DNA from 4 places in the Pseudalkalibacillus sp. R45 genome. Region 4 is predicted to be linked to each of the others. Evidence: riboswitches for the same ligand, from Rfam matches in the RefSeq annotation. Region 4 holds a riboswitch; each other region holds the start of a gene.

Region 1 (2,205 bases), on a different contig from region 4:
ATCAGTCGTTGTCTTTTGTCATCCTTTTTCATCATCTCACTCCAATAATTTGGTCAACCAACCAAATTATATTCCGATTTAGATTGATTGTCAATTTACCCCGAAGCCATTCGATTGTTGTCATTTTACAGTTGATTTTTATTGATCCGGTCGTTGACAGGTCAATTATTCAATGCTAGTATGCTCTTAATCAATCAAATCGTATCTCTTATTCAGAGTGGTGGAGGGACTGGCCCGATGAAACCCGGCAACCTATCAGCATATATATGTGTTGATTGTGGTGCCAATTCCAGCAAAGCATATGCTTTGAGAAATAAGAGAGGTGTGTATGTAAACCTCTCTTATAGAGGTTTTTTTCATATACACGGAAACTGAATATTGTAGATCACTCAGGTGTTGAATACGTTTACTGAGCTTATTCAACTTAAAAGGGAAGTCCGGTGAAAATCCGGCACGGTCCCGCCACTGTAATTGGGAGCAGCCTGCCAGATGTCACTATCTTATAAAGATGGGAAGGCGCAGGTATGTGAAGATCATAAGTCAGGAGACCTGCCTGTTGTTGATTGCACTAGAACCTACGAGGAATAGGGAGGTGTTGAGCGTTTTAACGGTATCAGTCTGTCATCACAGGCTGAGTTTGATCATGCTGTCAAAACAGGAGCTGTTCCATGTGAACAGTGTCAGACCTCCAAACCAACATTTAAATCAAAAATTTGTTGGTAGTTACGGAGAGGTTCAGACACTTACATGGGAGAGCTCTTTTTTATTGTCCAAACTATGAAATGGGAGGAATGAACATGTCGAAAGCAGCAAGTTCATCAATCGGTTATCCAAGAATAGGCGAAAAACGAGAATGGAAGGAAGTACTGGAAAAGTTTTGGAAGGGTAATATATCTGAAAATGAACTATCAACTAAATTAGAGAACCTTCGAATCCATAATCTCAAAAAGCAAAAAGAGATCGGGATCGACCTGATTCCTGTCGGTGACTTAAGTCTATATGATCATGTCCTTGATACAGCTGTGATGTTCGGCTTTGTCCCCGACCGTTTTCATCATCAACAAGGGAATGTCCTTTTAGCAACCTATTTTGATATCGCCCGTGGGAATAAGGAAGCCGTTGCATCAGAAATGACCAAATGGTTCAACACCAATTACCATTATATCGTGCCTGAAATCGGACCTGACGCAAAGCCAGAGCTTACAGAAAACCGCTTACTCCCCTATTTTCTGGAGGCTAAAGATCTTGGGATTAACGGAAAGCCGGTCATCCTCGGCCCTATTACATTCTTAAAATTAGCAAAAGGGTTTGACGAAAAAAATTTCAACCAATTACTCGATAAACTTGTTCCCCTTTACATACAAGTGCTGCAAGAACTTGAGAGCGCTGGTGCTGAGTGGGTACAAATCGACGAGCCGATCCTTGCAACTACGTTAACAGCTGAAGAAATCAACACTTTCAAACACGTCTATGAAACCATTGACAACAAACTAACGAGCATAAAAATCCTGCTTCAGACCTATTATGAGGCTGTATCTCATTATGAAGAGGTCGTCTCCCTTCCCGTTTCTGGAATTGGTCTTGATTTCGTCCATGATGGAGGAGCGAATTTAGCAGCACTGAAAAAACACGGCTTTCCACGCGATAAAACCCTTGCAGCAGGCGTGATCAATGGTCGCAATATTTGGCGGAACGATCTGGATAAAACAATAGGAGTGCTCGAAACCGTCCTTTCAGAAGTCGGTAAAGAGCGTTTAATTATCCAACCTTCTTGCAGCCTTTTGCACGTTCCAGTCACGGTCACAACTGAACAGGAATTGGATCCTGCCCTGAAAAACGCCCTATCATTCGCTGATGAGAAACTTGAAGAGGTAGTTGTTTTGACAGAGGGATTGAATTATGGAAGAGATGCGATTAAAGAAAAAATAAAAGAGCAATTACGCTGTCGAGAAGAACTGCTGAAATCACCTGCCATTAATAGTCAAGACGTCCAACAAGAAATGGAGCGTTGGAAAGGTGTAGAACCCAAAAGAGGAACACACTTTTCTATACGTCAAAAAATCCATGAAGGCTTTTTCAAGCTTCCGTTATTGCCGACAACCACGATTGGCAGTCTCCCGCAAACAACAGAAATCCGACAAGCGCGACAGAAATGGCGTAGAGGTGAATGGTCCGATCAAGAGTATAACGCTTTTATTGAAGATA
Region 2 (2,205 bases), on a different contig from region 4:
ATTACATCCTCGGTCTGTCGAATTCGCTAAAAATTACAACGTTAAGTTAGAGGTCCGGTCAAGTATCGAAAAAGAAACCGGCACCATGATAGAGGAGGAAGTTTCAATGGAAGGCAATCTTACAGTGCGAGGAATCGCGTTTGAGAGTAATGTAACAAAAGTGACCGTTCATGGTTTACAGGATGATATCAATACATTAGCAAAGTTATTCACGATCCTTTCAGACCAAAAAATCAATGTAGATATCATCATCCAGAACACCAATGGTAAAGAAGCGACGGATATCTCTTTTTCATTGGATTCAGAGGTGCTCAATCAGGCGTTGGAAGTATTGAGTGAATATCAACCAGAGTTGAATTATGACCATATTACGTATGAAGGTGACCTTGCGAAAGTTTCGATCGTAGGTTCAGGAATGATTTCCAATCCAGGTGTTGCTGCAAAAATGTTTAACGTATTATCTTCTAATGGGATCAAAATCAAGATGGTCAGCACATCCGAGATCAAGGTCTCTACAATCGTGTCTAGCACCACAATGATTTCTGCAGTGGAATGCTTGCATGAAGCATTTGAACTCGAAGAAAGAAAAACAGTCGAAGTTTAATAACTGCTTGATCTATTGCTATACGTGGATTTGGAAAGACCAATCGCAAAAATAATCAAAACATTAAAAAAGATTGTTGACATTCCTTATTGGAATAGTTAGAATGATAATCAAATTAAATCTTATCCAGAGTGACGGAGGGACCTGGCCCAATGATGTCCGGCAACCTGCATGATGCAAGGTGCTAAATCCAGCAAAATGGATTCCCATTTTGGTAGATAAGGTGAAACACTGATTAGCCTAAAAGTCTTCCAAATTGGAAGGCTTTTTTACATGTAAGCTTTGTTAAATAATACTGTTGATATCTTCTAAGTTTGATTGAAGCGAAATTTGCGACACTCCTGCGGGAACAGCGAGTCATACGAGACCTCACAGCGAACTTAGGTTCTTCGACTAAAAACCACCACGTCCTGTGGTGAACGTCGAAGCCACCACATCCTGTGGCAGTGAGCGAGGAGGCTTGCGGATCGCCCGCGGAAAGGGAGCGAATTTCCGGAAAATCAACAATAAAGTATAACAAAGTAAAGATTTAAAGAAACGAAAAGGCTGCTGACTAGACAAACTAGAGGCAACTTTAACCTTTGACCAGGTTAGAGTTGCCTCTTTCTTTTTCACAGAAGAGATTGGAGGGATTGAAATTGGCACAATTATTATCGTATGAAACATGGTCTGACAACAACCTGGAGATCTCGATCGATAATGAAACCAAAGGGGCTTTAAACGTTTTAGAGTGGGCTTATGACTTGTATGGAGAGGATATCATCTATGCGTGCAGTTTTGGTGCTGAAGGTATCGTATTGATTGATTTGATTTCGAAGGTGAATCCTGAGGCGAAAATCGTTTTCCTTGATACAGGACTTCACTTCACAGAAACCTATGAATTGATTGATAGGGTGAAAGCTCGTTATCCCAAATTACAAATTGATCTGAAAAAACCTGAACTGACAGTGGAAGAACAAGCTGAAGCATATGGAGAAAGCCTATGGGAACGAGATCCGAACCGATGCTGCCATATTCGCAAGATTGTTCCACTTACACAAGCATTGTCTGGCCACAAAGCCTGGATATCGGGGCTTAGAAGAGAGCAATCACCTACGAGAAGAAACACGGAATTCATCAATAAAGATGAAAAGTTCCAAGCTATCAAAGTTTGTCCATTGATTCACTGGTCTTGGAAAGATGTCTGGCGATACATTCATACCTATGACCTCCCTTATAACGTCCTGCATGACCAGGGTTATCCAAGCATCGGCTGTGAGAAATGCACCTTGCCGACGGAGGATGGAGCAGATTTACGGGCGGGGCGATGGACGAATTTGAAAAAGACTGAATGTGGTCTTCATCTATCCTGATGAGGAGGATTCTTAGATGATAGTGATCGCGTTTATCGTCGCCTTCTTTTTCGCCATGAATATGGGAGCAAGTGGGGCTGCTGCCTCCATGGGTGTTTCTTACGGGTCAGGTGCGATCAATAGGAAAATCATTGCATTGGCCATATGTGGAACAGGTGTTTTTCTAGGAGCGGTCATTGGTGGAGGTGAGGTCGTAAAAACGATCGGTTCAGGAATTGTACCTTCTGAGCTCATCACGATTCAAACGGC
Region 3 (2,205 bases), on a different contig from region 4:
GTTGGATCCCCGGTAACCGCAAGTACGTCTCGGATTCCGAGCGTGTGAAGTCCCATGATGTGAGATTGCAGGCCGATCAAGTTCCGATCCCGACAAGTGATGTGGATGAGGGGACGGAGACCGATCTGTTCCTTGACGATGGAACCGACGGCAGTGTTGCAGATCCTCGGGGATGCCAGCGAGTTATCAGCAAGAGTTATCGCGTCGATACCTGCATCTTTAAGCGCTTTGGCACCTTCCATATAGCGGGTGGTATCGAGTTTTCTGGGTGGATCCAATTCAACAATGATCGATTGTTCTTTTTTTATTTTTTCATGAAGGGGAGGAGGTCCTGGGTCTACAGATTGAACAGCAGCCTGGGGTGTCTGCCGTTTTTTGACCTCTTTTTCTTTTATAGGCGGTACAGATTCAAGTTCATTCGAGAACGCCTCTATATGGGCAGGCGTCGTACCGCAGCATCCGCCCAACAATCGAATCCCTTGTTCTCTGAAAGAACGGGCACACTCTTTAAAATAGTCAGCATCACTCTCATAGTGCAGCTTTCCATCCACATACGACGGAAGACTTGCGTTCGGATAGGCGGACAAATATGCCTGCTTTGGGAGCGGTACTTCTTCCAATGTTGAAAGCATGTGATAAGGACCGAGCCGGCAATTGATGCCGATGATATCTGCACCTTGTGATTCAAGCCTGGTAAACGCTTCTGTAATGTTTGTACGATTTTGCATATAACCGGTCTCTTCCAATGACACTTGTGCAATGATCGGAAGTGCCGTCTCTTTTCGGGCGATTGACAGGACTGTTTCCAATTCTTCTAAATCATAGAACGTTTCTAGTAAAATACCATCAAGGTCCTCTGAAAGGAGACAGTACAATTGCTCACGGAACGTTCGCTTGATTTCATCCATGGTGATCGTGTGGGGCTTGATACCACGGATTCCCCCGATTGTACCGACCACATATGCGTGATCTCCGGCAGCTTTTTTGGCCAACCGGACAGCGGCTGTATTGATTTCCTTTACTTGATCCTGTAGACCATAGCGTTCGAGTTTAATATAATTGGCCGCGTATGTATTCGTTTGGATGATATTTGCTCCTGCTTCGATATATGCCCGGTGGATATTAAAGATTTGATCTGAATGTGATAAGTTCAATTCTTCAAAACACCAGTCAGAGCCGTACGAATGGAGGAGCGTCCCCATCGCGCCATCACCAATCAAGATTTTATCTTGCTTCAAGTCATCTAAAATTCCCATTTGAATCCCTCGCTGACATTGTTGTTTTTTTCGAGTCCTGCTGATCCAGATAAAGAAAACTAGGCGAGGCCAAGCCTTAGGCGTAGGCTGAAGCCAATAGTTGCACTTATAAAAAGAAAAAAGCCTTCTTATAAGAAGAAGACTTTAAAATGCACGGTCGTTCTTCTTATCTTTACAAGTGAATCCACTTGTATGGAATTAGCACCTTTTCAATGTTTGCACATTGAAGGTTGCTGAGGTGTCATCGGGCCATTCCCTCTACCTCTCTGGATAAGAAACAGAATTTTTAAATTTTATTAACTGTACAACAAATCGTTGTAGAGTTCAACCCTTTTTAAAGAAAGTATGTTAGTTTTGTTGATTTCTACAAAATTCAGTCCCTTTCGGCTGGCGATCCGTAAGCTTCCTATTCATTACTGATGAGGTTTACTTGGATTCGCTGTTGAGGGGAAGGTGTGATTTTTATTTCGATCATGCTGAAATGGGACAGGAGAGCATGAAAAATCCCTTTGCCTGTCCCAAAAAGTGCTGAAATGGGACAGGAGAGAGGTGTAAAAGTTCTTTGGCTGCCCCAATAAAGGCTGTATTCAGACAAGAACTCTCGATATCCTCCATGTGCTTTCCGAATAAGGTCCGACTTTCATTCAACCCTTAGTTTTTCATTTCTTTAAAAACTGTAAAAGCCCTATATTGTCTATAAAAGACAGGACATTACAAAAATTGTCGAATTAATAATTTAGAAAATTTTCAAAAAACTCTTGAACTGAAAAGGCTTTCATGGTAATTTTTTATATAAGATTATCGAAACGTTTCGACGACGAGGCGAAATAGTGATGTAGAAAATTGGCGATTTTTGGATTGGGACATCAGAAGCAACAATCCAAAACTAAGTCGTTTCGTTTGATAGAATACTAACATTTTCACCTTGTCGTTTGTTCTGGAGAAAGTA
Region 4 (2,205 bases):
GATTCCTCCTCCTTTTTTGAACCTTTCCCATTCACAGATGAAGGTAAACACACTTCCAGTTACCTCCTTTTAATTGTGGCAATTTAGAACCAAGTCGGTTTAAATCATTATTTGCGCGGAATGGGAGTGAATTCGGAGAAATCAAAATCAAAAAAGACGCTTAGTGAGCGCCTTTTATTGAAACCTGCTATAAAATTGAACATCAATCATCTTCCGTTAATGCAATCGACAATTTAGAGGTCATTTTCACATTCTCAAAATCGATGCCCAATTGCACTGCTGTTTGTGCGATTTCAGGACGTATTCCCGATAACGTCGTAGAAACACCTAACAACCGTAACGAATAGATCAATTGGAATATTTCGTGTGCGACCATGGTATCCACCATGAAAACACCCGATAAATCAATATACAACCGTTCAATATTCCGTTCTTCACATTGCTTCAAGGTAATTTCAAGAATCGCCTTAGCCCTATGCGTATCGATGTCGCCGACAATCGGGAGCAGGCCAACATTGTGAGATAAATCAATCACAGGAGAACTAAGCTCATTGATCATCGCTTTTTGAGCCATCAACTGATCATTCAGATAGTTATTCTTTTCCTCTGTAAATCGAACCATAGCAATATCAAATTCTTTTATGATCATATCTTTCCACAAATCGATTTGTTCATTTGTATATTTACCTGGAGAGGCTGCTACAAAATCGTTAATTAGGTTCAAATATTGTTTCCGTACACGTATGAATTCCCTCATGACAAAATGTGTCGGTGTTTCAATGTGTTCCTTATCCCTCGCAGTAGCAATCACCCATTCCTCGAAATCCTTGAAGAACTCTGATTCTTCTTTTATAAAAATTCCAATCAGATTCAGATGAAACTCATAATTTTGCTGTTTCAACTTTTGAATGACTTCAGGATCAGTAGATGAATAAACACCTGTCGGATCGCTTTTATCCAGGGAGTTATACCAATCATCTGTAAGTTGTGGTGCTTTATTGAAAAGAAAATCATGTAGTTCTTTATTTCTCTGCACGATGCCATGACCTCCGCAATTCGTTTAATAGGTGTTATTTTCTTTTTCTCTTCCTATTTTAAATTAATCGAACCTTGAGGACAAATTTTATTTCAAGAAACCCAGTCAGTCTTAACTTCGGAAAGCACATTGGTAAAATCCTTGTTATTTCACTCTCACTTTTTCTTTCTTTTCAATTTGAATGACTTTTCCATCCTGTACGACCAAAGTGACAGACCCGAATTTCATGGTTTTCAGCATTTCGTTCAATTTTGGTGTTATAGATTCCAATTCATTTGCCACGCTTATTCTCCTCTCTTTTGGGATGGTACTCGGATAAGGTAAATAAAAAAGCCCCTCAGAATGAGAGACCTAATTAAAAGTACATCAAATGTGTATGTACCTTATCTCTCAAAATGGATTTCCATTTTGCTGGAATTAGCACCTTGCAAAAGCAGGTTGCCGGGCTTCTCAGGGCCAGTCCCTCAGCCACTCGTGATAAGTGAATCAACTTATTTTTTTGAATTTTACAGCATGATCAAAGTGACTGTCAATCATAAATTGAAATTTAGCCATAAATTCCTATTGGTATAGTATGAATTAATCACTTGCCATACTATGAAATATGTAACGCTGGAAAAGTCATTCCGTGAGATCAAACAACTTCACATCAGCGAGATCCATGCTCCTTAAACTGGTGGATAGCGATGTATCAATACATATGTGTATCCACTATACAACCCATATGATTTGCTAAAAATAACTCAAACAACGAAAGCCCTTCCTCTCTTTCGTCCTTACGACTCCTCGGTCGTGCCAGTGTGAATCAGTTACCGTACTTACTCTTAACTCCCTTCTACTCGAATTGTTTCCGTTTCTGAAATAATAGATTATTGGAGATTTAAAAGAGGGGTTGAAAATGTGGATTAAACGTTTTTACAGTGCGCACTTTGGCAAGGAGCACATGAGACCCTTTACAACCTGATCATAAAGGGAGCTTAAATCCATTTTTCTATGAAAGGTCATTTCCTATTGAGGACCAAATAAAGAAAACTTGGCAAAGCCAAGCCGTAGGCTGAGCCATTAGTTCCTCGAAAAAGCAATCGCTTTTCCTTCGTGCGGTGTATTGCTTACGAAGCCGCCAGCTTGTGCTCTTATACTGAAGAAAGTATTTTATACTTTCTTTAAGT

The links. Region 4 has a riboswitch for S-adenosylmethionine ahead of ACTWQL_RS23830 (YezD family protein). Riboswitches for the same ligand answer to the same signal wherever they lie in the genome.
Region 1: linked by a shared signal. The riboswitch ahead of metE (5-methyltetrahydropteroyltriglutamate--homocysteine S-methyltransferase) and the one ahead of ACTWQL_RS23830 (YezD family protein) in region 4 are both predicted to bind S-adenosylmethionine.
Region 2: linked by a shared signal. The riboswitch ahead of ACTWQL_RS05845 (phosphoadenylyl-sulfate reductase) and the one ahead of ACTWQL_RS23830 (YezD family protein) in region 4 are both predicted to bind S-adenosylmethionine.
Region 3: linked by a shared signal. The riboswitch ahead of ACTWQL_RS02665 (bifunctional homocysteine S-methyltransferase/methylenetetrahydrofolate reductase) and the one ahead of ACTWQL_RS23830 (YezD family protein) in region 4 are both predicted to bind S-adenosylmethionine.

What each region holds. Positions count from the first base shown of each region.
Region 1 covers NZ_JBQQCL010000010.1:24,494-26,698, reverse strand. Annotated here, with positions in the region: gene ACTWQL_RS16460 (TetR/AcrR family transcriptional regulator) at 1-32, opposite strand, end outside; SAM riboswitch class I at 206-320, shown strand; cobalamin riboswitch at 377-571, shown strand; gene metE (5-methyltetrahydropteroyltriglutamate--homocysteine S-methyltransferase) at 798-2,205, shown strand, end outside.
Region 2 covers NZ_JBQQCL010000002.1:21,083-23,287, forward strand. Annotated here, with positions in the region: gene ACTWQL_RS05840 (aspartate kinase) at 1-604, shown strand, start outside; SAM riboswitch class I at 724-829, shown strand; gene ACTWQL_RS05845 (phosphoadenylyl-sulfate reductase) at 1,243-1,956, shown strand; gene ACTWQL_RS05850 (inorganic phosphate transporter) at 1,973-2,205, shown strand, end outside.
Region 3 covers NZ_JBQQCL010000001.1:534,552-536,756, reverse strand. Annotated here, with positions in the region: gene ACTWQL_RS02665 (bifunctional homocysteine S-methyltransferase/methylenetetrahydrofolate reductase) at 1-1,256, opposite strand, end outside; SAM riboswitch class I at 1,420-1,533, opposite strand.
Region 4 covers NZ_JBQQCL010000030.1:20,780-22,984, reverse strand. Annotated here, with positions in the region: gene ACTWQL_RS23835 (STAS domain-containing protein) at 203-1,036, opposite strand; gene ACTWQL_RS23830 (YezD family protein) at 1,181-1,306, opposite strand; SAM riboswitch class I at 1,417-1,520, opposite strand.